Linked DNA regions of Thalassoroseus pseudoceratinae. Each later gene encodes a partner of the first gene's protein in a complex. Links are inferred from orthologs where the notes say so. Each region holds a gene or a part of one and is shown on either strand. Other genes may lie near its edges.

Region 1 (14,975 bases):
GATCACATGGTGGAAGCCCTGACCGACGGCAACGCCAGTGCCGCTCTGGCCGCTAGCATCTTCCATTACGGGGAATACACGATCGACGAAACCAAACGCCAACTCGCTGCCGCCGGTGTGCCGGTGCGATTGGAAACGGTCCTCTCTTGAATCGGAAGGTCAACACGCCATGAGTTCGACCGAATCGCTGACGGACATCGATTACCCCGAATCGGACGGCCAACCGATGGGCGAGACGGAAATCCATATCGAATGGATGATTCGGTTGCGTGACATTCTCAAGTTGCGATACCGCGAACGACGAGTGTACGTCGGCAGCAATTTGCTGGTCTATCCGGAAGAGGGGGTGCCGCGAAATTTCGTGGTGCCGGATGTGTTCGTGGTTAAGGACTGTGAACCCGGACGACGGCGAATCTTCCAGACATGGGTCGAAAATCGCGTCCCGAATGTTGTGTTCGAGATCACATCGCGTTCGACCCGGCGACAGGACAGCATTTTCAAGCTCCGCCAGTACGCGGAAATGGGGGTGGCGGAATACTTTCTGTTCGACCCCACATCCGATTATCTCTCTCCAGCGTTGCAGGGATACCGGTTGGTTGACGACGAGTATGAACCAATCGAAGCCAATTCCGCCGGCCGCCTGGAGTGCCGCGAACTCGGCCTTGATTTGGCGCTCTCCGAGGAACGGCTACGATTGTTCGACTCGATTGAGCGTCACGAGTTGTTAACCGAAGCGGAAACGGAAGCCCATGCCCGCGCCGAAGCGGAAGCTGAGGTCGAACGGTTGCGAAAATTACTGGATGAACGAGACAATTCGGCGTAATCTAATAGCGTCGCGACAACAATATTCTTCCCCCAATCGGGTTTCTGAGGATTCACGTTATGGTTTTGGCATCGGAATGGACCGAATCGACCTTTGAACCGGGCAAAGAAATCGAGATCGACAAGATCTTTCGGCTGGCGATCAAGCACGGTTGCTCCGACATTCACCTGCAAGTTGGTCGTCCGCCGGTGTTTCGGATCAAGGGGGCACTGCGGGAATTGCAGATGGACCCGATCGACAATGACAAAATGATCGAACTTTGCTTCCCCATGATGGACCAACGGAACCTGGACATTTTCCACCGTGATGGCGGGGCGGACTTCGCGAAGACGATGATTTCCGACGGTGAACCGTGGCGGTTCCGGATCAACCTGATGACCCAACTCAGCAAAGTCGGGATGGTGGCCCGGAAAATCGAACGCTCGATTCCGCCATTCGAAAAATTGTTTCTTCCGCCGGTCATGGAAGAACTTTGTAAATACGATCAAGGCATGGTGTTGCTCGCCGGGGTGACGGGGTCCGGGAAATCGACCACCATTGCGTCGATGCTCGACTGGATCAACCAGAACTACCGGAAACACATTCTAACCATCGAAGACCCGATCGAATTTGTGTACACCTCCGATAAGTGTCTCATCAATCAGCGGGAAATCGGGCAGGATGTGATCGACTTCCACGTGGCGATGAAACACGCGGTGCGGGAAGACCCGGACATCATGCTGGTGGGGGAAATGCGTGACCGCGAAACATTCGAAACCGCGATCCACGCTGCCGAAACCGGTCACTTGGTGTTTGGGACGATTCACGCGAGTTCCGCACCAGGGACGATTGCCCGTATTCTCGACCTGTTCCCACCGATGATGCACAAAGCCATTCGCGCGACGATGGCGATGAACATGAAAGCGATCGTCGGTCAAAAACTGCTCAAAACGATCGTCGATGTGCCTTCGCGGGTGCCGATCGTGGAAATCATGCGGTTCAACCCGACCGTCCGCAAATTGGTTCGGGAAGAAACCGACGAAAAACTTGCGGCGGCGATTCGCATCGGGAAAGACGAAGGGATGCAGCAATTCAACGACAGTCTGAAATCCTTCATCGACCGAGAATTTATCAGCCGAGCGGATGCCTTCGAAATCTCGCCGAATCCCGACGAACTCAAGATGATGCTCAAAGGGATCGACGTCAAAGCGGCGGCGATTCTGTAAACGCAGTCGAATTACGACCGAAGAACACGCGAATTCCTCAAGACGGTTGCCAGATCACGTTTCGATCGGCGACCGTCTTTTCGCTTGTTAGCAGCGTTGATCGTCGTCGATACCCCAACCATCCATATCGCAAAGCATGATTAACCGTTTTCGCTTCGGCAGATATTCTGCGGTGGCGGCTTGAAATTCCTTGTCCGAGACAACTTTGAGATCGTGGTTTTTCAGGACCTCGAGCGATAGGGAGTCTGGAAATTCATCTGAATTGCCATCCTCGGGACTGGCGACTCCACTGTCGGTTAAATCGACATAATTGTCGATTGTTCGCTCGGCCAAACGGAGTAGGCTTGCCGGTGGACGGTCTTCGATGTTAGTTCCTTTGCCAACAAGAAAAATCGAATCGGAAAGCAAGAGAATCGCCCGGCTCGTCGATTTATCGGGAGAGGGGCTGTGAAAGAAGTGGAGGATCGGATACGCCAAATGCCGATGGGAGAGTTGGTCTACCCGGCTCAGAACACTATTCAAAATATAGTTGTCCAACGTGCCACGCGATCGTCCGACCCAGGCCGCTTCGATGAATTCATCGGTGCATTGACCGACTCCAAAGATGGCTTCAGCGGTTTGTTTGCGTTCGATCCCTGCCGAGAGCACCGGGAGAAAGTACGACAAGGCCGTGGTGATGACGAGGGTTGCGGTCAACGACGCCAGATTACTGATCAGGGTCCAGGGAAATGTCGATGGCACGTAGTCGCCGTAACCCACCGATGAAAGTGTCGTTCCGATAAAGTAGAACTTCTGCATCAGATCCGTCGCCGCGCCGGTCGAGTTGCTAATGACGGAGTCACGGTGGACGGCGAAAATCAAATACCAGCCCGCGCTGAGCAACAGATACCACAGCAAGATCACCCCGATCAACATCGCTGGACCCGTCAAACCGAGGATGCCGTGAATCGACCGGCGTCGATGAATCCGTAACAGAGCCCCCCAGATGTTTTGCGTCCACCAGTTGGTCAGCGGCCCGCCACCTGACGTGCTTAACACCGTGATGAACGCGTCCCATACCACCAGCAGGATCAATGCGCCCGCAATTCCATAAATCAGCACAGACATCAAATCACACACTCCGTCAGTCAAAACCGATCGCTCTTCAATTCACGTCTCGTCTCGGTCGATCCACTTATTCTGCGGTGTCGGTTGCCAATTGGCGAGGCACACAAACAAATCGGAGACCGAGTCAGCGGTGAGGACCATTTGGTGATGTTCCAGGCGTAGGAAACGATCGTTTTCAGCTCGCTGGAACAATGCCAACAGTGAATCATAGTAACCGGCGACGTTTAGCAAACCGCATGGTTTGTCGTGCACGCCAAGTTGATTCCATGTGAGCACTTCGCAGAACTCCTCGAACGTGCCGAATCCACCGGGCATGGCGACGAACGCATCGGCCAGTTCCGCCATTTTCGCTTTCCGCTGGTGCATGGTTTCAACGACGATGAGTTCCGTCAGCGATTGGTGGGCCACTTCTTTCTTGAGCAATGCTTCGGGGATCACGCCGACGACCTCACCACCGGCGTCCAGCACCGCATCGGCAATCACACCCATCAGGCCAATGTTTCCGGCCCCGTAAACCAATCGCATCCCCCGCCGGGCAATCTCGCCACCCAATTCCTGAGCGGCCTCCTTGTAGACGGAATCCGCTCCCAAACTGGAACCACAAAACACGCACAACGCTTTGATTGGCTGACTCATCTGACTTGTGTCCTGACGTTGTTCAAAGATTTCAGCGAACCGAACGATAGTTGAGCGACTCGGGAAGTGCTAGCATATGATCGTGCATTCCCCGATGGACTGATAAAGTGAACTGACGATGACTTCTCCCCATTTCGGCATTTCGAAAGACCAACGGTTGCGGCGGTCGCAGGACTTCGCCCGCATTTATGCCGGTGGCGTGCGGGCGGCGGATGCTCACTTGCTGATTTTTGGAGGCATCAATCCGACAGGGCAGACGCGGTTTGGTTTGAGTGTTTCTAAGAAGCATGGAAATGCGGTCCGGCGGGGACGACTCAAACGGTTATTGCGGGAAGCGTTTCGGTTGTCGCAGCACGACTTGCCAGCCGGAATGGACATGATTTTCATTCCTCGTCAGAACTCCGGGGCCACACTGGCAGATTATCAACGGTCGCTTAAGTCAACCGCGCGTCGGCTAGCCAAACGGTTGCCGTCCGTTGATCGGGATGCCAAGTCGTGAGTTTGCTCCGGGGAATTCAGCGATTAATCGCGGCCGTGATGATTGGCCTCGTGCGGGGATATCAACGCTTCATTAGTCCGTTGCTCGGTCCTTCGTGCCGGTTCACGCCGACTTGTAGTGAGTACTTCATCCAAGCCGTCCGAAAGTACGGCATCCTTCGCGGAACGTGGCGGGGAGTCATGCGGATTCTGCGGTGTCACCCATTTCATCCCGGTGGCTACGATCCGCCGTGAGCGATGGCCAGACGAAATTCCACATATCAAGCTCAACGCATTTGACAGGAATCCCAGGTGAAGTCGCGATTCGCCAGTTTGTCCCCACCGATTCCCAAGGTTCATTGTTGCAATTGAGAGGAAAACGTGGCACAATCGGTGGCTCAAATAACCCCCCAAGCCTCGTCGGACTCTCCGCAATTTAGTTCGGCGAGGCCTCTTCATGCGCGATGGAATCCGTTAAGATCGGGAGTTGCTTCCAATTACTGACTTCTGACCATCGAATGACTCATGATCGAACTCACTCCCCGCGAAATCGTCGCCCGATTGGACCAACACATCGTCGGTCAACACGACGCGAAACGTGCCGTTGCCGTTGCCTTGCGGAATCGTTGGCGTTGGAGTCGGCTCTCGCCGGAGATTCGCAAGGAAGTCACGCCGAAGAACATCATCATGATCGGCCCGACCGGTGTTGGGAAAACCGAGATCACTCGCCGTCTCGCCAGCTTGACGGGGGCTCCGTTCATCAAAGTCGAGGCGACGAAATATACCGAAGTGGGTTACTACGGGCGTGATGTCGAAAGCATGATTCGCGATCTGCTCGATGCGGCCATCAACTTGGTGAGCGACAAGAAACGCGAGGAACTTAAGGACAAGGTCGGTGATCGGGTCGAGCAACGCCTTCTAGATGAACTCATTCCGCCACCGGATTTCTCAGGAACAACAGAAGAAGAAGTGGCCGCTGCTCGCGAACGTCATCAGCGTACCCGCGAAAAGTTTCTTGGGATGCTCCGCAACGGGCAGTTGGAAGATCGGGAAGTGGAAATCAATGTCGAGCAACGTGGCAACAGCGTGCAAGTTTTCGGTCCGATGGGCATGGAAAACATGGACATCGATCTCCAAGGCATGATGGACAAACTGGTTCCCAAGCAAAAGAAGAAGCGGAAACTTCCCGTCAAAGATGCTCGGCAGGTCCTCACAGATCAGGAAGCCGAAGCCATGATGGACCAGGACGCCGTCCATGAGGAAGCCATTCAACTCGCCGAACAAAGTGGGATGGTGTTCATCGACGAAATTGACAAAGTCTGTGGCAGCGAGCAAGGGCAACGCTCTGCTGATGTCTCCCGACAAGGTGTGCAACGCGATCTGCTTCCGATCGTCGAAGGGACGACGGTTCAAACCCGTTATGGGTCCGTCCGGACCGAGCACATTTTGTTCATCGCCGCCGGAGCGTTTCACCGTTCAAAACCGTCGGACTTAATGCCGGAACTCCAGGGGCGTTTTCCGATTCGCGTGGAACTCAGCGACCTCACGCAAGCCGACTTTGTTCGTATCCTCACCGAGCCAACCGGGTCGCTCACGAAACAATACACGGCTTTGCTGAAAACGGACGGGGTCGAATTGGAGTTCACTCAGGACGGCATTGAAGCTCTCGCGGACTACGCCTACCGTGTGAATCAAACCACGCAAAACATCGGTGCCCGTCGCCTTTACACCATGACGGAACGTCTCTTGGAAGATGTGAGTTTCCGTGCTCCCGACGACGGTTCGATGAAGATCGTGGTGGATGCCGATTTCGTCAAACAGCGGTTGCAGTCTGTTGCCGAAGACGAAGACCTCAGTAAGTTCGTCTTATAGACGAATTGATATGTTTCAAAGAGTGGACAAGTTCTAGTGGTCGGCTAGGACACGTCCTAGCACGATCTGACTTGTACTAGCCAAAACAATCAAGAGAAGACCATGCAAGACCCGCGAATCAAGACTCTCGCAAAAACACTGCTTGATCATAGTTGTCGGATCCAAGCCGGTGAGACAATTCTAATTGAAGCGATTGATCTTCCTGAACCGAACCTAGTTTGTCAGCTTGTCGAACTAGCAGCCGAACGCGGGGCGATTCCGCTAGTCACCTGGAAGAATAATGCGATCTTGCGAAGTCTGTACAAGACGGGTAGCGAAAAACAGATGGCATTGATTGGTCAACTTGAAGCCGATCGGATGTCGAAATGCGATGCCTACATCGGTGTGCGTGGATCGGCAAACTCCAATGAATTTGCCGACGTTCCTCAAGACAAAATGGGACTCTATCAGGAGCATTGGTGGAAGCCGGTGCATATCGAAGTTCGGGTCCCGAAAACTCGCTGGGTCGTACTACGATACCCCACACCATCGTTTGCGCAAGCCGCGAATATGAGTACCGATGCCTTTGAAAATTTCTACTTCAATGTCTGTACGACCGACTATGCCAAGATGGCGGAAGACCTAAAACCCCTTGAAGAACGGATGTTAAAAGCCGACGAGGTCCACTTAACCGCGCCGGGGACCGATCTTAAGTTTTCGATCAAAGATATCCCTGTGATCCCGTGTACCGGGCAGTGCAATATTCCCGATGGAGAGATTTTTACAGCACCGGTTCGCGATAGCGTCAACGGCACGATCGCCTATAACACTCCGTCTCGTTATCAGGGTGTTGTCTATCAAGGCATTCAGTTCCGTTTTGAAAACGGAAAAATTGTTGAGGCGACCTGCGACAACGAACCTGAGAAGCTTAACGCCGTTCTCGATTCCGATGAAGGGGCCCGATATATCGGCGAATGGTCGCTCGGGACAAATCATAATGTGAAGCATCCAATGCTAGACACGCTCTTCGATGAGAAAATCGGTGGGAGTTTCCATCTCACTCCTGGCAATGCATACGACGACGCCGACAACGGCAATCGAAGTCGTGTGCATTGGGACTTAGTGTTGATTCAAACTCCTGCCTATGGTGGTGGAGATGTGTATTTCGATGGCGAACTCATCCGCAAAGACGGGCGATTTGTTCCCGACGATCTGCAACCATTAAATGTAGGACTCGACGACTAGAACAGTACATTGTCAATAGTGGTGATTTCCAATATCAGCTAGGCAATGTCGATGACTAGGGTAGGGCTGTGAGACTCGAATCCATTTCATGTAATAGTTGTGGAGCGCCTCTGGAGGTTCCGGAAGGGGCGAACTATGTGACTTGTACGCACTGTGATTCGCGACTTGCAGTCCACCGAACTCAGAATACGCGATTCACGGAAGTGATCGACGATCTTCGTGAGCAAGTCGCTAAACTCACAAAACATAAGGACATTGAAGCACTCGATCGGGAATGGGAGGCCGAGCGGCAATCGCTGATGATTACCGGCAAGCACGGCCATACCCATGTGCCGACCAAGGGTGGGACTGTAATCGGCGGGGTCGTCATCTCAGGTTTCGGAGTCTTGTGGACAATCTTCGCGTTCGGGATCACTTCACAGATTCCCGTCGGCTTTGCCAAAATCTTTCCGTTGTTCGGGGTGATCTTTGTCACGGCGGGGATCGCAATGAGCATTCACGCGTATCGAAAAGCCGAGCTATACGAACAAGCAGAACGACGATATCGACAACAACGTGCCACACTCCTCAGTCGACTCGAAGGTCAAGAGTGAGGGTTTTGAGACAACCAATGCTATTTGCACCGATCAATGCCACGAGAAGACGAACACGATTTCGCTCTTTCGGTGAGTGTGTCTTTTCAAACTGGCTGAGAGAGGATAAGTCGCGTTTGGATTGCTTTAGGTTGTAGTTTGGTCGGCGGAAACTCGGCGCAGTGGGCTACTGCCAATATCGACGATCAAGCGTCCGATAATTGATCGCTTCGGAGAGATGGATTGCCGTGATTTGGTCTTGCTGATCAAGGTCGGCGAGTGTGCGACTGATCCGGAGGATCTTGTCGTGAGCCCGGGCGGAAAAGCCCATCTCTTCCATGGCATTCTTAAGGAGCGTTTCGGCGGCAGATTCGAGACGACAAAACTTGCGAATCTGACGGGGAGCCATCTTGCCGTTGAGAAGGTCAGGGTGCTCGTGGAACCGCTTGCGTTGGATTTCTCGGGCGGCAACAACTTGTTCGTGCATCTGCTCGCTCGTGGTCCCCGTTGTCGTGTTCGATAGTTCGCGAAATGGGACGGGGGGGACTTCAATGTGAATATCGATGCGGTCGAGCAGCGGTCCACTAATGCGATGAATATAGCGTTCAACTTGCTGAGGGCTGCACTGACATTGCCGACGAGGATCACCGCGAAATCCACAAGGACACGGGTTCAACGCGGCGACGAGCATGATGTTGGCGGGGAATGTGATGCTGCCGATGGCGCGGGAGATTGTCACGGTGTTTTCTTCGAGCGGTTGTCGAAGTACTTCCAACGTACGTCGGTTGAACTCGGGTAGTTCGTCGAGGAACAAAACTCCGTTGTGAGCCAATGAGATTTCGCCGGGACGTGGCGTGCTGCCACCACCGACCAAACCGGCTTCGCTCACCGTGTGGTGTGGGGTGCGGAATGGGCGAAGGACGATTAGTGATTGCTCGGTCGGCAAGCGTCCGACGGCACTCCAGATTCGTGTTGTCTCCAAGCTCTCTTCCGAGGACAGACGAGGGAGAATTGTCCCGAGTCGCTGAGCCAAAAGCGTCTTTCCAGTGCCCGGCGAACCAATCATCAGCAGGTGATGGGCGCCAGCTGCGGCGACGGTGACGGCACGTTTGGCCATCTCTTGGCCTTTGACATCGGAAAAGTCGATGGGGTATCGGCCGAGCTCGGAGACAGCGTTCGTCCAGGAAAATTCGACGGGATCGATGGGCAACTCGCCAGTGAAAAAGCCGACAGCTTCCGCGAGTGAACCAACCGCGATGACTTCCAGTCCCTCGACCACGGCAGCTTCGCGGGCATTTTGGATCGGCACGACAATTCCGGTGCAACCCTGCTGTCTCGCGGCGACCGCCATCGAGAGGGCACCGTTGACCGGTCGCAAGGAACCGTCCAAAGCCAATTCGCCCGTGGCGGCGTAGTTGTCGAACCGGTCCGATGTCAATTGCCCACTGGCGGCGAGGATGCCTAGCGCAATCGGTAAATCAAAACCGGCGGCGTCTTTCGGGAGATCGGCTGGTGAAAGGTTGATAACGATTCTGTCAATCGGCCGCGTGTAGCCACTGTTGATGAGGGCTCGCTCGATGCGGTGGGTGCTCTCCCGAACGGCCGCCTCCGCCAAACCGACAAGTGTGGTCTTCGGCATAGCCGCCGGCGAGATATCAACTTCCACCTCAACGGTTTTCGCGTCGATCCCGAATAGGGAATACGTCAGCAATTTCGCCAGCATTCGAGCTTCGCCTTGATGAACTCGTGATCATCCATTGATCATTGTGCGGCGAGGCGAACGCGACTGCAAGCAAGCCGGATTGATGCCGGTTCGCGAAAACTGTGTCGGTGGAGTTTGTCGGCGCGTTCAATTCGGTCGGCATGCGGCGAAAACGCTCGAACAGGACTCGGTCTAACTCACGCTGCCGACGGCGAAGTAGTTTCTGGCGGCGGCGTCGATGATTTCCGGTGTGACAGTACTCGACAATTGATGGAAGCGTTGGTAGTTCCGCATCAGATTGAGCAGGTCGCGGGGTTGGCAGAAGCGGAAGGTGCGGCCGACGGCTTTGTAGTGCTTCTCGACGAGATATTGAATCTGCGATTCGTCGCACTCCATGCCCATCTTGGTGGCGAGTTTTCCAAAGAGATTGACGAATTCCGATTCGTCCGGGTCGCGGGCTTCAATTTTGTACGGAATGCGGCGGAGGAAGGCTTCGTCGACGAGTTCTTCAGGGGCGAGGTTGGTTGCGAAGACGAGCAGTTGCTCGAACGGCATTTTGATCTTCTTGCCGCTGGGGGTATTAAGGAAGTCGTATTGTTTTTCGAGCGGTACGATCCACCGGTTGAGCAGTTCGGTGGTGCTCATGCGTTGGCGACCGAAGTCGTCCACGACGAGCGTTCCGCAGTTACTCTTGAGTTGCACGGGCGCTTCGAGCACACCAGTGGAGTTGTCGACACAAAGTTCCAGGCTTTCCATCGTCAGCTCACCGCCGACAACCACAGTCGGTCGTTCGATGCAGACCCATCGAGCGTCGACCTTGGCATCTTCGCCCAGATATGGCGGTGTTGCGGTTTCGTGCATTGTCGGGTCGAACAGTCGGACGATTTCGCCACCGATGCTAATGGCCCTGGGAAGCCAGATGGTTTTGCCGAAAGCCTGCGTGAGCCGTTCGGCCATACTGGTTTTCCCGTTCCCTGGGTTGCCGTAGAGGAACACCGCCGCCACCGACATCAACGCCTGACCGAGTTGGCTGATGACCTCGGAACCGAGTTGCAAGTCTCCGAGTGCTTTTCGCAGCGAGGCTTCCGTGGGTCGTTCCCGCAACAGGGATTGTTTGGTAACGCTGTCGCGGTACTCCTGCAACGGAACCGGAGCGGCTCCGAAGTAACTGCTGCGTTTCATCAACAAGCCGGCCCGTTCGTAGCCTTCCGGGGTGAGTTCGTGTTCGTAGTCGTTCACGCCGGCGGACCGTCGGTAGGCCACCAGTTGTTCGCTTTTCATGCGGCGGAGTTGGTCGTTGACGATCGCGAACGGCAACCGAACTTGCTCGGAAACTTTCCGAGCCGACGCCACACCAGCGTTGAGCAGAAACTTCAACGCAAGCGCTTCGATCGTGGGTTCCGTGACGCCAGCGGACTTTAAATCCCTGGGTTCTCGCGGAAACCAAGCCATTGGCGGCGTCGATGAATGCTCTGTCTGCGCCTGTGGCAACGGGCACGTTTGTGTCTCTTGCGTGTCCATCCCGGTCGATTGGCGAAGTTCGGCAATCAGGCTGGAAAGGTCTTCGCTGAGCATGGAATTCTCACTGAACGGAGGTGACGGACTCGGTATCCAAACAGAGTGTTTCACTCAGTGGAAAACAGGTGCAAACGGAAATTTTGGGGACTGTCAAGCGGCCAACTTCCGGTTCGGGAAGTTGCAAGGAGTGCCAACGGTGCGGGTTATGTCGAGACGCACACGGAGCCATGGCCTTGGTCGATGTGATTGAAGTCCAGTAGTACAGTAGGTCACGGAAAGAGGGAGTCAAAAAGAACCTGCTCGGAAGGAGTTTTGACCTTGGTACTCGTTGGGTGGGCAGGTAGAATTCACCGGTTTTGACGTTTCTACTTTTCGACGGCGAAACGATCGCTCGTTCGATTCTGGCTGAGAGTTGGGTGCCTCGTGCGGATCGCTTATTTGGATTGTTCGACCGGGATCAGCGGCGATATGACGCTATCCGCCCTGATTGATGCCGGTGTGCCGGCGGAGGCGATTCAATCCGCAATTGCCTCGCTGGGCATCGACGGTGTGCGGTTGCACGTGGATACGGTCGTCAAAGGCGGTTTCAAAGCGACGTACGTGCGGGTCGAACATCCCGAGCAACACGCCCATCGGCATTTGGCCGACGTGCATGAACTGATCGATGGTGCGACGGAGCTCACCGATCGGCAACGCGACCTCGCCAAACGCTTGTTCGGGCATGTGGCGCGAGCGGAATCGACGGTTCACGGCATGCCGATCGACCAGGTGCACTTTCACGAAGTCGGTGCGATTGACTCGATTGTGGATATTGTCGGGGCAGCGGTGGGGTTCGATTTGCTCGCCGCTGAACAAATCGTGTGTTCTCATGTTCCGACCGGCCGCGGGCAGATTTTGATCGATCACGGCGTTTGTACGGTTCCGGCACCGGGAACGGCGGAACTTCTGAAGGGCATTCCGCTGACCGATGTGCCCGTGGAAGCCGAATTGACAACGCCCACCGGGGCGGCAATTTTGACGACGTTTGTCGATCGGTTCACACCAGGTTTGCCGGAAATGCGGATCGAATCCATCGGCTACGGAGCCGGCACCAAGGATTTCCCGCAACGTGCCAACTTGCTGCGGTTGTTCGTCGGCACGGCGGTTGCGTCGGATGAAGTCGATCAAGTGGCGTTGTTGGAAACGAACCTTGATGACGTTTCGGGCGAAGTCATCGGATTCACAAAACGGAAGCTGTTCGACGCTGGTGCATTGGACGTGTACTCGACGGCGATCCAAATGAAAAAAGATCGCCCCGGTATTGTTTTGAGCGTGTTGTGCTCACCGGCGAAGGTCGACGAACTCGAATCGATTTTGTTTGAAGAAACCGGCACTTTCGGGGTGCGACGGCATTTGCTGTGGCGATCCAAACGCACGCGGAAACCGCACACCGTGGAAACAGTCTTTGGGCCGGTGCAGGGGAAACTTGGGTTCCGACACGGCAACCAAGCGATTTTCACGCCGGAATTCGAAGACTGTGCAAAAGTCGCCGAGAAACAGGGGGTACCGCTGCGGGACGTGTACCGAGCCGCCGAAGCGAATTTCGATGCCGCCAGTGTTTTGCCAACGGGAAGCGGTTCGGGGGACCATCACCACGATCATCACACCCATGATCACGATCATTCCCACGACCACGATCACCATGGCCACTCCCACGATCATGACCATCACGGACACGATCACGACCACCATAATTGACCCACCTCACCGGCAAGGATGCCCCGATGATTTCAGATTTTCTCGACGGACAAACCCTGTTCGCATTTGGTGTTGTGTTGCTGACGGTCACGATGATGCGAATGTCAATCCGCCGTCGCAAAGGACTTCACAAGACTCCCGAGACGTCCATTTCCGCCAAGGAAGTGGCTCCGGTTCAAGCTGCGAGTGAGCGGCTGGACGAACTCGAAGTCCGGCTGCACGATTTTGACCGTGAAATCACCGGACGCGTGGAAACGACGTTGGCGTTGTTGGATCGCCTGATCGAAGAAGCCGATCACGAAATTGTCCGCTTGGAAACGCTGCTTGAGAAAACGTTGCCATCGAACCGATCCGGCGTTGAATCGACACCACGAGACCGCGAGGTCGTGCGGCAACTGCGAACCGCTGGTTACGGTGTGCAGGAGATCGCGGAATTGACGGGGTTGTCGATCGTCGAAGTCGCTCGCTTGTTCGATGGCCGTGACGACGACGAGGCACGACGAGCCGCCTAAAGTGTGCCACGGCTCTGTGAGCCATGTTTGCCAATGGGAAACTTTGCTCAGCACGGCACCCGTTGGAATCATTGGCGTTCCGCTGGCGATGCCGCTATAACGATACCATTTCATCCAAGTGTTTTGATGGATTGGTTGAGGACGTGTTGGAACTGTTTCAGTTAAACGGTCGAGTGGCATTGGTGACAGGGGCGAGTCACGGGTTGGGTCAGGCGATGGCCTGGGGGATGGCTCAAGCCGGGGCGGATGTGGTGAACGTTTCGCGGCAAGACACCGCCGGCGAGACTCGCGAACTTGTCGAAGGTGAAGGCCGTCGGTTTCTCGACTTGCGTGCGGATTTGTCAGAACCCGAGCAACGAGTCGGTCTCGTGCAGAAGGTTGTGGACGAGTTCGGACGGATCGACATTCTCGTCAACAACGCGGGGCATGCCGAGCGATTCGTGCCCGAGGAATATCCGGTTGAGAACTGGTCGAAACTGCTGGCGGTCCACTTGGATGCGGCGTTCGATTTGTCTCAGCAGGCCGCCCAGTTCATGTTGAAACGGGGACGCGGGAAGATCATCAATATCGGTTCCGTCTTGAGTTTCGAAGGCGGTTGGCACATCCCGGCTTACGCGGCGGCGAAGCATGGATTAGCCGGTCTGACGAAGTCGTTGGCTACCGGCTGGAGTGCCCAGGGCATCAACGTGAACTGCATCGCGCCGGGGTATTTCGATACCGATCCTCCCAACGGCTTACGAAACGATCCCGTTCGCGGACCGCAAATTCTTGATCGCATCCCATGTGGACGATGGGGGCAACCGGACGAGATCGCACCGCTGGCAGTTTTTCTGGCGTCCGATGCCTCGAATTATATGCACGGCAGCGTGGTCCCGATCGACGGCGGTTGGCTGGCACGGTGAGCAGATGTCAAGACGTGAGGGGTAAGGCGTGAGGCGTGGAAAACGGCCTTCGTTCGCCTGACTCCTCACCCGTTACGTCTTGCACATTATTTCCCCTGCGGTTGCCACAACACATCGGCTCGGCCTTCGTCATTCGTCAAGCGTGCCCAGACGAAAAGCAGGTCGGACAGGCGATTCAGGTACACTGAGACTTGGGCGTTGACGGGTTCCTGTTGAGCGAGTGCAACGATGCCGGTTTCGGCACGACGACAGACGGTGCGGGCATGGTGCAAATGAGCCGCCGCCGCGGTACCGCCGGGGAGAATGAAACTCGTGAGCGGTTCGAGCCGTTCGTTGGCTTCGTCGATCCATTGTTCCAGCCGTTCGATCGGACCAGCCGCAAGACGCAATGGTGGGTGTTCGGCGTTGGTTTCGTCGGGGCGGATCGGCACACACAAGTCGGCTCCGACATCGAAAAGATCATTTTGAATCTGCCGAAGTCGGGATGCGAGCGGCTCGGGTAAGTCGGTGGTCAACGCAACGCCGATCACTGCGTTCAATTCATCGACGCCACCGTAGGCCAAAATTCGCAAGTGGGTTTTGGGGACGCGTGTGCCGTCACCCAGGGCCGTGTGCCCGTCGTCTCCGGTTTTGGTGTAGATGCGGTTGAGATAAACCATGGGATTTGGTTCCGATGTTTCTGGTTTGT
Region 2 (14,843 bases), on another replicon or contig:
TCAGTTTTGCCATATCGCCTCCCCAGTCGAATCATTCGAGTATTGAGAGTTAAGACCGATCTAGTATAAGCATATGCGATTTTGCAGGTTTTGCAAAAGCCCAAGTTGATCCGTCATCATGCCGTGATCAGCGAATCCCCGATCTTTAGAACCGGTTTCGACACCGAAGCCTGGCAGGTCGTCGGTATGGTTTTGGGTGTAAGTGGTTTTGTCAAAATAGGTTATGTGGTTTGCGTTTCATCGGGAGTGTTTGGTGCGGACGCCAGCGAATGAAGGTTTAACGGCAACTTTGAAAATTTTTCCGGAAAGGCGGTTTTTGGCTCAAGTGCGACGTCAGTTATGAAAGTCTCTGTTGAAGTCAGAGATCGTTTTCAATCGAAGCAACTAACGAAGGAGGCAGCCAACCGTCGTCCGTCCAACCGCGGTGTTTGTTATAATTGGTGATCAAATGCTGTAGGTGCGTACTTGAGAGCCGTGCACCGGCGCTTGCTCCATCTGGCAATTCGTCCTTGAGAAATCTGGGCGGGAGCGTGTCTTCGGCGGGCGTCCACCCCTGTCGGATATTGAAGAGTTTTTTCGCCGTGACGATCCGACACGCGGTCTGTTTAAGTTCGTCAGCAGACATTCCCCAACCGGTGACGGGGCGTAGCAGCTTGCTCAACTCCTCGAACTGATTTTCGAACACACCTCGCAGGAATTTGCAGAGGATCAGAGAGTCCAAGACGGCGGCTTCGTTCTCCGTACGGATTGCCGGTTCCACAGCATCGGGACTGAGTTCAAGTCGATCGACTTGTGTTGAGAAATCGACTTGGTACGCCCCCGATCGGTTGTGGTCAGCCCCCCGGGTTCCCACAGCAAAACCGAGTGCCATGGTTTGGAGCGCTCGCGGTTCGTATCCGGGAATCTCTAATCCTTTGACATGCGGAGCAAATTCGGCCGACTCCGGTCCGATCATTTCAGCCAACGCCCGCGTTCCCAACGCCAGTTGGGGACCGATTCCCTCGCCTCGACCAATTGCGCGGATCGCGGATAGAAGAGCATTTCCATTTCCGAAACGTAGGTCAGGAACGTCCCAAAGACCTCGCTCCGCACATTCCATCGCAAAGGCGATCGTTCCTCCGGTGCTGATCGTATCGAGACCGAAGTCATCACAAAGCCGCGATGCTTGCAATACCGTGTCCGGATCAGAGATCCCGCAGAGGGGCCCTAGGGCGAACAAGTTTTCGTACTCTAGACGAACTCCCGCCGCGTCGTCATCCTCACCGGGATTGTGATAAATGTGTTCACAGCCAATTGTGCAGGCGGCACAACTCGACTGAGTTTTTCGCCGCGACTCGTTGATGGTCTCGGGAGCCAAGCGATCGGATTCTGCAAACGAACCCGCTTGAAAATTCCGTGTTGGCAGGGTTCCCAACCGATTGAAGGTCAACAGATTCGCAACAGTGCCCAATTCCCGATACTTTGCGGTTGCGGGGCCGAACGATCGTCGGGACAGATCACGACTCAAACGAATCAACTCGTCGGGGTCGGCGTAGTTCGTCGTCAGATTCCCCCGTACACCAATTGCCTTCACCAGTTTTGAACCCATGACCGCACCGAGACCGCCACGTCCCGCATGACGACCCTCGTTCGAAATGGTCGCGTATCGCACAAGATTCTCACCAGCCGGGCCAATGGCTGCGAACCGCCAACTAGAACCGAATCTGTCAATCAGCGACTTCTGGGTCTGGGGCAGAGTCTGCTGAAGAAACTCGGGTACCGGTTCAAACCGTATGTCATCAGACTCAATTAAAACCGTTGTGAGTGACTCGGCTTGTCCGACAAGAACGAATGCATCGTAACCGGTCTTCTTAGCTGCAATCGCGAAGTGCGATGAAGAAAGGGAATCGTTGATCCTGTGGGTCAGGGGGGATTGAGCCAGAACTGCGAACTTCGCCGACGTTGTCAGAGGACTGCCAACAAGCGGGCTGAACACAAAGATCAATGGAGCGGCAGGTTCGAGCGGCGACTGTCCAACTCGCGATTCCCGTAACAACAACCAGGTGCCCAGACCGACACCACCAAGATAACGTCGAAGGATGCTCGGAGGGATCGCGACGGATTCTGTCGATTGGTCGGTTAGATCGATACGCAGATAGCGACCGTGATATCCATAAGGTGCTTTTGACATACCACAATTGTAGCAGAATGAAGCTACAGTCGCTCAACCAAGCACGTTACAAGGTAAATTCGTCCCCGGAGATCGCCAGCGGCGGTACTATCTTGAAGAGTTGTAGACACTCGAAAGACTTCAACTAGTTTTCGACGTCGGCTGACTTGCTGACTTTGTAGAGCGATGTGCCTTCGTCATTGCGAAAATCAATTGTCAGGTTGGGCATTGAGTCAACCGTGACAAAGAGAAAACCACCAGAAGGTTTGGCATAGTGAAATGGCTGCCTGACCTTTCCTTCAGGGTCGGTACTATTCTTCGCCCCAGGATAGGACCCGATGATTGCATTTTCGTCATTCAACGCGCCACAGGAAAACTCTTCGATTCCAAGGGGATGGATACTGTGATACTGCCAATGACGATCACCGCAAAACACCATCACATTTTCGAGTTCATTGTCCTGTAACCATCGAAAGAACGCATCCGCCTCATGGCGGAAGCCACCGAGATTGGCGTGATTATCTTTCTTGTTTTTGGAGTCTGGTCCGACCATTGGAGTCGGCGAGATCAAGACTTTCCAAGTGGCGTCGCTCTTCTTTAGAGTTGTCTGCAACCATTGCTTTTGTACGGGACCCCATAGCGATTTCTGAGGACCATCTTCCATTCGATTCGGTGATCGATAGTCACGCCCCTCTAAGAACCAGAGTTGCAGATGCTTGTGGACGCGATGCGTGCGATAGGTCGGTGACGCAAGATCTCCCGCTGGCAGAATCGGCATTTGTTCGCGAAACATCGCAATGCCCGTGTCAGGTGATGGCTTGCGATCAGACTTGAGATCGGAGTCGTTGAATCGATAGTCATGATCGTCCTTCAGCCAATAGGCAGCGGTCTGACCGTAGAACTCGACCAGACGGGGCAACCGAAATTGCTCATGCCACTTTTCCCGAAGCTCTGGTCGAGTTTTTGCGGCAGTCTTCGCCGGGTGGTCATAGTAGACAATGTCACCCGTGCCAATGAAAAAGTCTGGCCGAAGTTTGAGCATTGCAGAATAGGCGGGATACCCAAGTTTTCGGTCTTTCTCAGACGCCAGTTTGCTCTTGCTGTTCTTTCCATACATAAAGAAAGCATAGTTCTGGCAGCTACCCATAATGAACGAGGCCTTTTGGTCCGACGTTTCTGCCGGCAGTGTTTTGAACTCACGGATGGGGCCGCTCTTGGTATTTGACTTGTCACTTCCGAAGTGGAGCCGATAGAAATACCGAGTTCCGGGATCGAGATCAGTTAATTCTGCGCGGACAATATAGTCATCGTCTGGTGTCGCCTTCAGCCAATCGGTCCGATTCGTTTTCTTGAAGTTCCGCGAGTCGCTCCATTCAAAAAATGCCACACCGTTTGCCCCCGGAACGTCACCGGATGGATCCAGTTTTGGCCCTGGGATTGCTGTGAGTCGAGATTGTAGCAGCACGCTCGTTGCTGTTGGTTCTCCCGCGAATTCTCCCTGCGCGTGAAAAACGTCATCTGCATGAACATGGACACCAGAAATTAATGAGAGAATTGCTATAACGAGTCGGCTGTATTTCATCAGGAGTTCCTCATTTGTTTGTGGGTCGCGGCTGCGGTGGTTGGGCTATTGCTTCTCAGCGGGGGTGACTCGTTCTACGTAGACATAATAGGCACCAACGATTTCGTTGCCTTCCTCATCGAGAAACCATGTTTGCATTGTCGTCGGTCCAGCTTCCAAATCCACGTTGAATTCGACTGATTCTCCGTTGGATTGTGGCGATGCCGCTTTTGATGTGTCCCCGATTTTTAGTTTGGCCGAAGCGATTGGCAATGCACGCCCTCTCAGCAACTGCCCATCAGTGACCTTCGTCATGGGAGCATTTGCATTGAGCCTTAAATGGCTCTCGCGTGGCCATCGTCTAAGTTCAAACGTGTAGGTTCCCGGCTCGGCCACCGTGAGATGCCAAACTCCGTTCTTTCTCACGCCGCGACGAATCTGCTGCTGTTGGTCGACGAAGACATCAAGCCATTCACAGGCTGTTAGCAACATTGGGTTTTCCGCGTCGTGACCGATGATGACTCGTTGCGGTTCGAATACATCGCCCTTGACACCATCCCACCATTCGTCGAGATGTTGTTGCATCCGCTTCACGACGCGAGAATGAGTTGCGGCAACGTTATGATCTTGATGCGGGTCGGTTCGCAAATCGTACAGCCGTTGATTTTCTAACAGACGCCAATGCTTCCACAAAACGGCGGCACCGTCGCGATGTGGGATCGCGGGGTTTTCACGAGTGTAGGTGACTTTGAATTGCGGCATTCGGCTATAGTTGATGACTAGCATTCGGTCAGCCAAGGCGTCTTGTTCACCTTTGAGTATTGGTGCCAAGCTAATCCCATCAAGGTGGTTTGGAATTGATGAAATCTGCCCAAGTTCCGCTAGGGTTGGTAAGAGATCTTGGACGTGTACGAGACTGTCAACATCACGAGGCTTGCCAAGTTTGCCATTCGGCCAACGAATGAAACATGGGACGCGATGGCCGCCCTCCCAAAGTTGAGTCTTGTGTCCTCGCATACCAGCGTTGAAATAGGTGTCTCCGAATGTGCTGCCGTTGTCGGTCAGGAATACAACAATCGTGTTGTTAAAAAGATCGTTCTTTCTCAGAAACTGATCTAGCTGGCCCATGTTCTCATCGATGTTCGCCCCCATTGCGAGAAAACTGATCAGGGCTTCTCGTCTAGCAGGGGTAAGATTCTCGACGATCTTTGGATTCTTTGCGATTACGTCCCGAATTGGTTTGCGATAATGGTCTGGGACAAAATGAGGGGAGTGTGCGGCGTTAAGAGGAATATACGCAAAGAAGGGCGATTGCTGAGTTGGCTGGCGTTGCATCCACTTCATTGCTTCGCGGAAGAAAACATCCGTGCAATAACCGTTGTAGGTTTCGCGGTCGCCATTGTGAATATACGTATCATTGAAGTAGTCGTTGTTCCAATAATCCGGCACACTGTTGATATGTGAAGACGGGAACCATAGGGCTTCTTCAAAACCTCGGTCTTCTGGTCGGAATGGATAGTTGTCCCCGAGATGCCACTTTCCAAAAATCCCAGTGCGATAACCGGCGGACTGAAAGATGTCGGCCATCGTTTCGAGTTCGGGACGCAGCAGCGTTCGTCCGCTACTCACATTGATCGCACCGTTACGGAACGCATCCAACCCTGTTAGCAGTTGCCCACGGGTCGGTGTGCACATTGGCGAGACATGAAAGTCCGTGAGGCAGACACTCTGTGACGCGAGGCGGTCGATGTTCGGAGTTTCCGCAATCGGATTGCCGTGACAAGAGAACTCACCATAACCTTGGTCGTCGGTCATCACGATGATGACGTTCGGCCGAGATTGGGCCAACGCCTGGATTCCACACGTCAGCAGAGATGCAACAGCGAGGAAGTTTACAAGCCAGTGTTTGGCGTCGAAAAGAGTTGATGCGGAGGCTCGCATGTGTTGGCTTTCAATCAGTTGTGTTCAGTCGATCCGATTCCAAAGGGGGGCTGAATCGCGATTTAGAAACGCTCATCTCAAGTAGGGCGTTGGGTGTTTAATCCTCGTCGATGACTGTTGCAAAGAGTCGAACATGACGTCGTTGGAAACTGTGACTCGCGAGGATTGACAACTTTGAGCACCCGTTATTCGTCGCTTGGCAGTTCCTCGATGATGATTGATTCATTCGTGAAGACGTCGATTTCGGCGGCGATTTTGAGTCCTTCACGGACGATTTCCGTCGCAGAAAGATCGGAATGGCGGTCCAGAGCACGGGCGGCCGCCGTCGCATATTGACCACCGGACCCGATGCCGACAATTCCGTCGGTCGGTTGCACGACATCTCCGTTGCCGGAAAGAAGCAACGTCCGTTCCTTGTTGGCCACAATCATCAACGCTTCCAGCCGTCGCAACGCCCGATCCGTTCGCCAATCACGGGCCAATTCGGTAGCGGCTCGCGTGATATTTCCGGGGTAATCCTTGGCTTTTGTCTCAAAACGCTCAAGCAGGGCGAACGCGTCGGCAGTCGAGCCGGCAAAACCGACGAGCATGCTTCCATCGAGTACCCGCCGAACCTTGCGGGTATCCGATTTCATAACGGTATTGTTGAATGTGACCTGTCCATCCGCACCCAGGGCCACCGTGCCACCGCGTCGAACGGAAAGCACCGTTGTCGATCGCCAAATGTCTTTTTGTTTCGGGCGCGGATTTCGAGACATGAATTGATCCCTGTGGTTGTGGTCCAGTTTCGTCATTGTTCAGGCTAGCGATTCGGGTCAACATCGGCAACTGGCGTAACTGTCCCTTGGACCATGCTCGTGGGATGCCTAGAATGCAGACATGCAAGACAATCATCCAACGAATTCCACTGAGAAAGATCGAACAGCACCGATGTCGGAAATGACAATCGAGGAATTGATAGACGAATTCCAGTTTCTAGGCGATTGGGAGGAACGTTGCGACTACCTGATCGACATGGGGTTTGACCTCCCCGAAATGCCATCAAGCGAGAAAACCGAACAAACCAAGGTGCATGGGTGTCAGAGTAATGTGTGGCTGATCACCCGCGTGCGAACCGAAGACGGCCGCACAACTCTCGACATCATCGCGGATAGCGATGCAATGATCGTCAAAGGGTTGATTGCGGTCCTGCTAACTCTGTACTCCGGCAAGTCTCCCGCGGAGATCCTCGATATCGAGCCACGCGAAGTCTTTCGCGAATTGGGTTTGGATCGACATCTGAGCCCTGCTCGGAAAAATGGATTGAACGGCATGGTTCAGCGAATCCGCGAGTTGGCTGCTCAGGTGGCGGCCTGAATCGACCGCATTGTTACGATGTATCTCCCTCCTCGAAAAGTCCGATCACAATGAGTGTCTCCACGTCTGTGTCCTTCGATGTCGAAGCCATCCGCGCCGAATTTCCGATCCTCGGAAAACCGCTGCCGAAGGGACGGCCGCTGGTCTACCTCGACAACGCTTCGACGACGCAGAAGCCACGTTGTGTGGTCGACAAAGAACGAGAAGTCCAGGAGAACTACTACGCCAACGCCTATCGCGGCGTATACAAATTTGGTGCCATGGTGGACGACGAATTGGAGTCCACGCGAGAGAAAATCCGAAAATTCATCGGGGCGGCCGAGGTCGAGGAAATCGTCTACACCTCGGGAACGACGATGGGAATCAACCTGGTCGCGAACGGTTGGGGGCGGAAATTCCTGAAGCCAGGTGACGAAATCCTGCTGACGGAAATGGAACATCACGCCAACCTTGTACCATGGCAGTTTGTTGCGAAGGCCACGGGAGCCATCGTCAAATTGACGCCACTCACCGAAGACGGTCGTGTCGATCTCGGGGCGTTTGCGGAGCTACTCAGCGAACGCACCAAAATCGTCGCCATCACAGGGATGTCGAACGTCCTCGGCACGATGCCTCCAATTGAGCAAATCACCAAGCAAGCCCATGCCATCGGGGCTGTTGTCCTCGTCGATGGAGCGCAAAGCGTGCCACACGGTGCGACTGACGTGCAATCACTTGGCGTAGATTTTCTCACGTTTTCCGGTCACAAACTCTACGGTCCGTCCGGAGTTGGTGTGCTCTACGGACGACGGGCATTACTCGAAGACATGGACCCGTTCTTGTGCGGCGGGCACATGATTTCGCAGGTCTTCGACGATCACAGCACCTGGGCGGAGATTCCCGCAAAGTTCGAAGCCGGGACGTTACCAATCACCCAGGCCATTGGATTGGGGGCGGCGATTGATTTCGTAAGCGAGATTGGTTTCGATGCCATCCACGCCCATGAGCAAGCCCTGCTGGAGCACGCCACCGAGCAACTCAACTCCATTCCTGGAATGAAGATTTATGGCCCATCTCCTGAACACAAGGGGGCCATTTGCAGCATGACCATCGACGGGATGCATCCGGAGGATATGGCGAATCTGCTGGACCGCAAAGGAGTGTTTGTTCGTCATGGCCACCATTGCACGATGCCGTTGCACTCAAAGTTGGGGCTGTCGGCGACCACTCGCGCCAGCTTCGCCATCTATAACACAATGAATGAAGTGGACGCTTTGATTGACGCCATCCACTTCGCCCGAAAACGACTCCGATTGACCGACTAATCCGCGAAAATCGACCGATTTCCTGACGGCAGAAGTCTAACTTTCAACCTGATGTCTTGTCATTGGGAATCAATGTCTTGCTCGGTTCTGGCTGAGGCTCACTCGGCAGACCGGATTCTGATTTAGTTTCTTCGATCGACCGGGACGCAGCTGGTTTGCCCTGTTCCGGAGCGATCGGAATGCCAGAATCCTCAAAAGTCGGTGTATCGTTTTTCCGGGTCCCTCGGCCAGGTGGTGTCGGAACCGGCTCGTTTCGTTGACGAAGACGGTGTTCCCGAATCGCCCGAGTTTTGTTGGGGCACTTCGATTTCACAACGCAATTGATGCAACTCGTCGATCAATTCACGTTGGTATGATGGCCCAACCGAATGCTGTCTGGGACGCGATTCGTGTTGTGGCGAGCGGTTGCGTCCTCTAGACGGGCGTTAAGGACGTTCCTGATCACGGTGATGGTTCAACGTTCGTCGGCCGCGATCAGGCCCCGATACCCGACTGCGGAATTCTGTAGCTCCAGCGACATCGATGTTCCCCAACTCCATTGGGATGACCGAATCCAATATCCCACACCAACGGGAACCATCGATCTCAACAGGAGCGACCATGACGGCATCTGACTGGTCCGCGTCTGGATTTGTTCCTCGATACGACGATTGCTCGTCTGTGTCGTGGCGAGTCCGTTAATGGAAACGAGAAGTTTGACCATCACGCGGAGCCGTTGCCGACCGTATTTGGCGAATCAGTGAGCTTCGTTGGAGGCGGCCTCTGAAGAAGGCGATGTCGGGGCGGAGGCCGGTTTCTTGGGGTGTGGAATGTTCATCGCGACGATGACGATCGAGATAATCACGCCAACAGTACCAACCCACATCCATGGGCTCGGTTCGGTTTTGCCATGGTAGATCCAGGCACTCACCAACGCATTGATGGTCACCGCTCCGCCAAACACGATCGGCATAACTAATCGCGAATCCCCCTTCGAAATCACCAACGCACTCGTCAGGCATAATGCACCGAACGCCCCAAGGCAGCCAGCGAGGAATCCCCATTGCAGTGCCGGCCATTGGTCACCTTTGAACGAGAAGTCATCGCCCTTGATCGACATCGCAATTGAACCACCGACAATGGCAATGACCAGATAAGCCAGACCAATCCCCAAATAGGGTTTGAACCCGCTGTATGCCCCAATCGGGCTCCGTGCCTTCCCGAGAGTCGGCCCGTAAATTCCCCAAAACAAGGCGGTTCCCAATGCAAAAATAATCGGCAAATACTTCATCAAACGTGTTCCTTCGTTGTCCAGTCATGCCAGAAAGATTGAGTCAGACTATGGGCCAAGAGCGCTCAGCCAGATTGAGTTTTTCCGCGACATCCTATCGCTTGAGGTCGACCTCGACCAGTGTTCGCGGCAGTTCATCGGCTGTCAAATCCGTTGAGCCAGGAAAGAATCAGCACTCTCCGTCATTCCGGTCGGCCACTGCTCAATCAGAATCTCCATACCTCACTGTCGCTCAGACGGCAAAGTGCCATCAAACTTCCCTCCAGCCCAGGTAGGGGAACCACACAAGTCGACCCATCGACCAATTAGCACGCGAGGCGACAAAGCGTTGCATCATCAAACGTTAAATGTGGAGACTTGAGAAAGTTGCGATTGCTTGACGTAAGCGTCCTGAAATAAATGACTTACGCAACCCAGGGAGCGCAGTGTCGCGAGAGACTCACGAGACGGAATGTCCGAACCTGATCAATGCAGTAGGGCAGAACGTCGTTCCGAACCCAGTAATGTCGACCACAGAGCAGGGATAAGACGACTGCGTTCATGTGCAACCGATCAAAAAATCCCCAGTTGGGCATTCGCAGACCTGGAAAACCAGATTCGAACTGATTAGACTTCGTGTCGAACATTCAACCACAGCCCAAGTGGCGGAATTGGCAGACGCGCTAGGTTCAGGACCTAGTGGGCTTAACGCCCGTGGAGGTTCGAGTCCTCTCTTGGGCACTATGGTATGAAAGGACTTACGGCAAATCGCCGTGAGTCCTTTTTTCGTGATGTTGCTCATTTGGTAGCAAATTGGTAGCAATATTGCCGTTGTGTTGCTCAGGTGTGGCTGAGGGTCAACCTCGAATATGGCTATTTCGGGAAGATTGCCGCGAGCTAAAAACCGGTAGGAGAACGTCGACTTCCAATTACAACCGTTGCCTCTTCAATACCGTGACACACGTGCGGATATCGCCACGAAAACGTGAAGAGGTAGCTTTCGTGAGGTTCACCCCCACGTGCATGGGGACTTCTTTGTCAGCCGTCAGGCCGCCTTCGTCGCGAACGGTTCACCCCCACGTGCATGGGGACTTCGAAATCGGCCAGCAGCTCCGAGAAAGCGTCAGCGGTTCACCCCACGTGCATGGGGACTTCGAGCACACCTTCCGAAAGTTTCAAAAGGATCACGGTTCACCCCCACGTGCATGGGGACTTCGTCAAAGCTGGCATTTTTTTTCCTATATTTCACTTAAATATGCACTCTAGTAGTATGTAGGGAAGTGATTCTGCGACTGTCTTTTTGAGTCGTCAGAATACCAGAGTGACAGATTCTTTCTGTTCTGTCGCGTAACTGTCATTCCTTTACAGTTTTCGACCGCCCGAACTCGCTCTCTGCGTCAAAACCGGGCAGGCAACGCAATCGCCGACCGTCAACTCTGATTACGGCGGCGGAACCCATTTCTTGAGCGGCTGTCCCTGAATTCTAATTTGACGGCCGGCAGCTCGAATCTATTTCGCGAATCTCGACCTCCGAGATCGCTCTTTTCCCCAGCGAGCGACCAGATTCCGCTCGCGCAACTCGTATGGAGAGTAGCATGGCTACTGTTACAGAAGTCCTCCACAATTTTCTGAAGAACGAGAGTGATAAGCATCATTCTCCAGACATGCTTAAACGCATTGAGCCTGGCATGGAATGCCAGATCAACGTGTCGTCTGCGAAAGGTGAACCTGTCGAAGGTCGACGCAACACTTACACAAATGGTTCCTATAAATGGTGGAATATTCGAATTCCGAAAAATGCTGCCTCCACACCGGAACCACCTGACTACGAAATGACGTTCCCCTTAGAACTACATGCTGAAGCGATCGGCACGACTGGCTGGAACTATGAACTTAGGGAAAGCTGGTGGGTCGGTTTTGACTTCGATGCTATTTCTGGACATGCCGACGGCTTCGGCGTGAACGACGCTGAGCTAGCGGAAGTCAAGAAAAATGCAATGGACCTCGATTATGTCGAGGTTCGTCGCTCAACAAGTGGAACCGGCTATCACCTTTACGTTTCCTTTGAGGACGTGGAAACCTCAAATCATACAGAGCATGCTGCGGTCGCTCGATGTGCACTCAGTAAGATGGGTCAGGATTCTGGCTTCGATTTTTCGCAAGCAGTCGATGTTTGCGGTGGCAACATGTGGGTGTGGCACCGAAAGGCCACATCGGAAAATGGCGGACTGAGCCTGGTCAAGGCTGCATCGCGTAAGCTGCGAGTGGCCGATCTACCAGCAAACTGGCGCGACCACGTCGATGTTGTCAGCAAGCGAAGGTCGAAGGTCCGACTACAGGGAGTTTCAAATGGCGATATCGATGACTTCGAGTCGCTAACTTCGGCGAATACTTCAGTGACTTTGACAGATTTCCACAAAGCTGTCATCGACGCTCTCAGCAAAACCGGATTCTCGACTAATTGGGAGCCGGATCACGGCCTAGTTCAAACACACACTTGTGCCCTGGCAAAACTGTTCAACGGCGACAACGCACGAAAAGAGCTCGGGCTATCAGGCGTCTTCACTACGAATTCTGAAGGGACCGATCCCAGTACGCCGAATTGCTTTATGTTCCCACAGGAAGATGGCAGTTGGCGAGTTTTTCGGTTTGGTCCAGGTACCGAAGAACACGGTTCGTGGAATCAAGACGGAGCCGGTTGGACATGGACCTATTTCAACCATCGCCCAGACCTCCGGACGGCTTCTCTCGCTGTCGGCGGTGTAGAGGACACTGATGGAGTCAGTTTTCATTTCAGAACAGCTGCCGATGCGCAAGCTGCTTTGACTCACCTTGGGACAAGCGAAAGGATTCCTGAAAAATTCCTAGATCGGGAATGCGCGTTGAAGAGGCATCGTGACGGCCGGGTAATCGCTCGAGTTACGATCGCCGGACGTGAGGCAATCCCCTTCGAATGGGTCGAAAAGCGTGGAAAGATCGCCGAGCGATTGTTTGATGTGGTCGCAGTAGAAAATAGCAATTGTCGCCAGAACGGTAATTTCGATGACATCTTCAGAAGCCTTACCACCCCTGCTGGGTCCGATGCAGGTTTTGCGTTGAAAGACTCGAATGGCAACTGGGTTAAGCACTCGAAAGACAATGTGCGTAGTGCATTGAGTTCTCTAGATTACAAAAAGGCTGAGGCCGACAAGCTTCTTGGTGGAGCTATCTTGAATAATTGGACATTGGTCAATCTCCCGTTCAAGCACGAGTATCCTGGCAAGCGGCAGTGGAATCGAGATGGGGCGCAGTTGCGTTTCAGGCCAAGCGACGAACCTGGAGAACATCCGTATTGGGACCAGGTACTAGCCCACGGTGGTCGGGATTTGGACCGATATCTTCCGGAACTCGATTGGGCACAGGAATCAAACATCTTGAACGGGCGAGATTATCTTACAGCCTGGCTTGCATCTATGCTCCGCGAACCGTTTGAACCGTTGCCATATCTATTCTTTTTCGGACCACAAAACTCGGGTAAAAGCACGTTTCATCACGTGTGTTCAATGCTGATGACTAAAGGAGTGGTCAGTGCTGATCGAGCACTAACCGATGCTAGTGGCTTCAACGGCGAATTGGCAGGTGCCATTCTCTGCTATGTGGAGGAGAAAGACCTTTCCGTAGCGGGAGCTAACGCGTACAACCGAATCAAGGATTGGGTGAATTCACCAATGATTTCAATTCGCAAAATGCGGACAGACTCTTACGAGCAGCGGAATACAACTCACTGGGTGCAATGTGCCAACTCCCAATACGCTTGCCCGATTTTTCCGGGCGATACCCGGATTAATGTGATGTTTGTTCAAGAACCCGAGAATGAAATTCCCAAGAAAATCTTGATGGAGCATCTAGAATCGGAAGCCCCGGCATTCATGCGAACGCTGATGGACTTTACTTTGCCGAAATCGTACGGACGTTTGCGACTGCCGATTGTCAACACCTCCCACAAATCGCGAAGTGAAAAACACAATATGACGCCAGTCGAGTCGTTCATTCTGGAAGAATGCTATGAGTTTGTCGGGCAAAAAATCGAGTTCAAAGAATTCTATGAACGGTTCAAAAAATGGTTGGACGTAGAGGAACACGAGGAATGGGGGAAGACGAAAGTACGAAAGGCCTTGCCCGATGATATTGCTTACGGCTCCCACACAAACAACGTTAGGCTCACTGGAAACCTTTCTTGGGTCCGTCCACCTAAGGATTACGTGCCGACAGAAGAGTTTTTTGAAGTTGAAAAGGGGCGATTGCAGCTTCGAAGTATCGATAAGCCGACTCCCGCAACAGCGAGCGAACATTCTGCCGATCCGAAAACCACGGTTGCTGCCTGACGCAATTATTGAGCCTCCGATTCGGCCGAGACTTCGAATCTTACGCTCTCTTGACCTGCCGCAGTCCTCGATTCTGCGGTGCGACAAATTAAAAAGCCCCGACCGGCCATTTCGTGCTGGATCGGGGGCTTTTTCTTTCCGAAAGCGCATGCATGACAGCTAGTGGAACACCAAACAAACGGTGTGGAGGCCGACTGAAGGTCGTGTGTTGCACGCCGGAGCAGTCACTCTAAAGCCACGTCGGATACCCGTGGTTGGCATAGCACTTTTCAAACCAAATAATTTATGAATGGGACAACGTAAACTATGAATTTCGAATTGAGAACCTACCACCAAGAGCTTGAACAAGCATTTGAAGAGCTGAGCGACTACAGTAAATACGATGACGGTTTCGAGGTGTTCGATATCGCCGAACTTGTGGAGGACCTAAACCGAAAAGCCGCCCGATTCGGGGCACCGATCGAACCTGAAGCGGCTATTCTGACACCTCGCGAGGGATTGATTCGCGTTGGCCGACTGTTGAACTGGTGCCATGAGCAGGTCGATGCTGAGTCCAAGAAGCTTGATCTCCTGCTAGAGAAAATCAGCCGATTGGAATCTCAGTCCACTCGCAAAGAGTGGTACACGATCAAAGAGGCCGCCGAGAAAACCGGTTTGGCCGAGTACACTTTGCGTCAGGGGTGCAACAAAGGGCGGTTTGAAGAGGCCTGGGTGCAGAAGAAGCGGGACGGCAAGTGGCGAATGAGCCACGTGGCCATTGAGACCATCCGGAATCAGGGGCTACCGGCTTGCTGTTGAGCCGTAGACGGTCGTGAGCCTGAGACTGCGGAGACTACCACTCTGAGAAACGTGTCCGAGCAACGGCGTCATGATGGCTCTTCCGATGCTGCCGAAATCGCTTCGTGAAGGTCTAACTGCC

Evidence for each region.
Region 2: the proteins of hslU (region 1) and hslV are in contact, whole or in part, in a solved structure (PDB 1G4A), measured with the Escherichia coli proteins. The link is inferred for Thalassoroseus pseudoceratinae from one-to-one orthologs.

The regions. Positions count from the first base shown.
Region 1 is NZ_JAALXT010000006.1:198,691-213,665, reverse strand. The notes cover bases 3,991-6,946. They hold hslU (ATP-dependent protease ATPase subunit HslU), read left to right. Parts: upstream 3,991-4,773; coding sequence 4,774-6,120; downstream 6,121-6,946. Other genes in these bases: G6R38_RS21410 (aminopeptidase), read left to right, coding at 6,223-6,946; yidD (membrane protein insertion efficiency factor YidD), read left to right, coding at 4,309-4,503; rnpA (ribonuclease P protein component), read left to right, coding at 3,991-4,270. In the rest of the region: imidazole glycerol phosphate synthase subunit HisF, read left to right, coding at 1-150; G6R38_RS21445 (Uma2 family endonuclease), read left to right, coding at 170-823; G6R38_RS21440 (type IV pilus twitching motility protein PilT), read left to right, coding at 883-2,028; G6R38_RS21435 (ion channel), read right to left, coding at 2,116-3,135; G6R38_RS21430 (LOG family protein), read right to left, coding at 3,178-3,771; more of rnpA, read left to right, coding at 3,890-3,990; more of G6R38_RS21410, read left to right, coding at 6,947-7,344; G6R38_RS21405 (zinc finger domain-containing protein), read left to right, coding at 7,413-7,937; G6R38_RS21400 (YifB family Mg chelatase-like AAA ATPase), read right to left, coding at 8,104-9,639; G6R38_RS21395 (AAA family ATPase), read right to left, coding at 9,811-11,193; nickel pincer cofactor biosynthesis protein LarC, read left to right, coding at 11,560-12,873; G6R38_RS21385 (hypothetical protein), read left to right, coding at 12,900-13,385; G6R38_RS21380 (SDR family oxidoreductase), read left to right, coding at 13,529-14,287; G6R38_RS21375 (cob(I)yrinic acid a,c-diamide adenosyltransferase), read right to left, coding at 14,374-14,946. UniProt on the Escherichia coli protein: ATPase subunit of a proteasome-like degradation complex; this subunit has chaperone activity. The binding of ATP and its subsequent hydrolysis by HslU are essential for unfolding of protein substrates subsequently hydrolyzed by HslV.
Region 2 is NZ_JAALXT010000003.1:688,012-702,854, forward strand. Bases 4,624-7,447 are described here. They hold hslV (ATP-dependent protease subunit HslV), read right to left. Parts: upstream 6,410-7,447; coding sequence 5,837-6,409; downstream 4,624-5,836. Other genes in these bases: G6R38_RS12790 (arylsulfatase), read right to left, coding at 4,624-5,651; G6R38_RS12800 (SufE family protein), read left to right, coding at 6,582-7,007; G6R38_RS12805 (aminotransferase class V-fold PLP-dependent enzyme), read left to right, coding at 7,058-7,447. In the rest of the region: G6R38_RS12775 (C45 family peptidase), read right to left, coding at 1-13; G6R38_RS12780 (aldehyde ferredoxin oxidoreductase family protein), read right to left, coding at 359-2,170; G6R38_RS12785 (alkaline phosphatase D family protein), read right to left, coding at 2,295-3,731; more of G6R38_RS12790, read right to left, coding at 3,777-4,623; more of G6R38_RS12805, read left to right, coding at 7,448-8,311; G6R38_RS12810 (hypothetical protein), read right to left, coding at 8,766-9,014; G6R38_RS12815 (hypothetical protein), read right to left, coding at 9,048-9,581; G6R38_RS12825 (DUF5906 domain-containing protein), read left to right, coding at 11,156-13,924; G6R38_RS12830 (MerR family transcriptional regulator), read left to right, coding at 14,231-14,722. UniProt on the Escherichia coli protein: Protease subunit of a proteasome-like degradation complex believed to be a general protein degrading machinery. The complex has been shown to be involved in the specific degradation of heat shock induced transcription factors such as RpoH and SulA.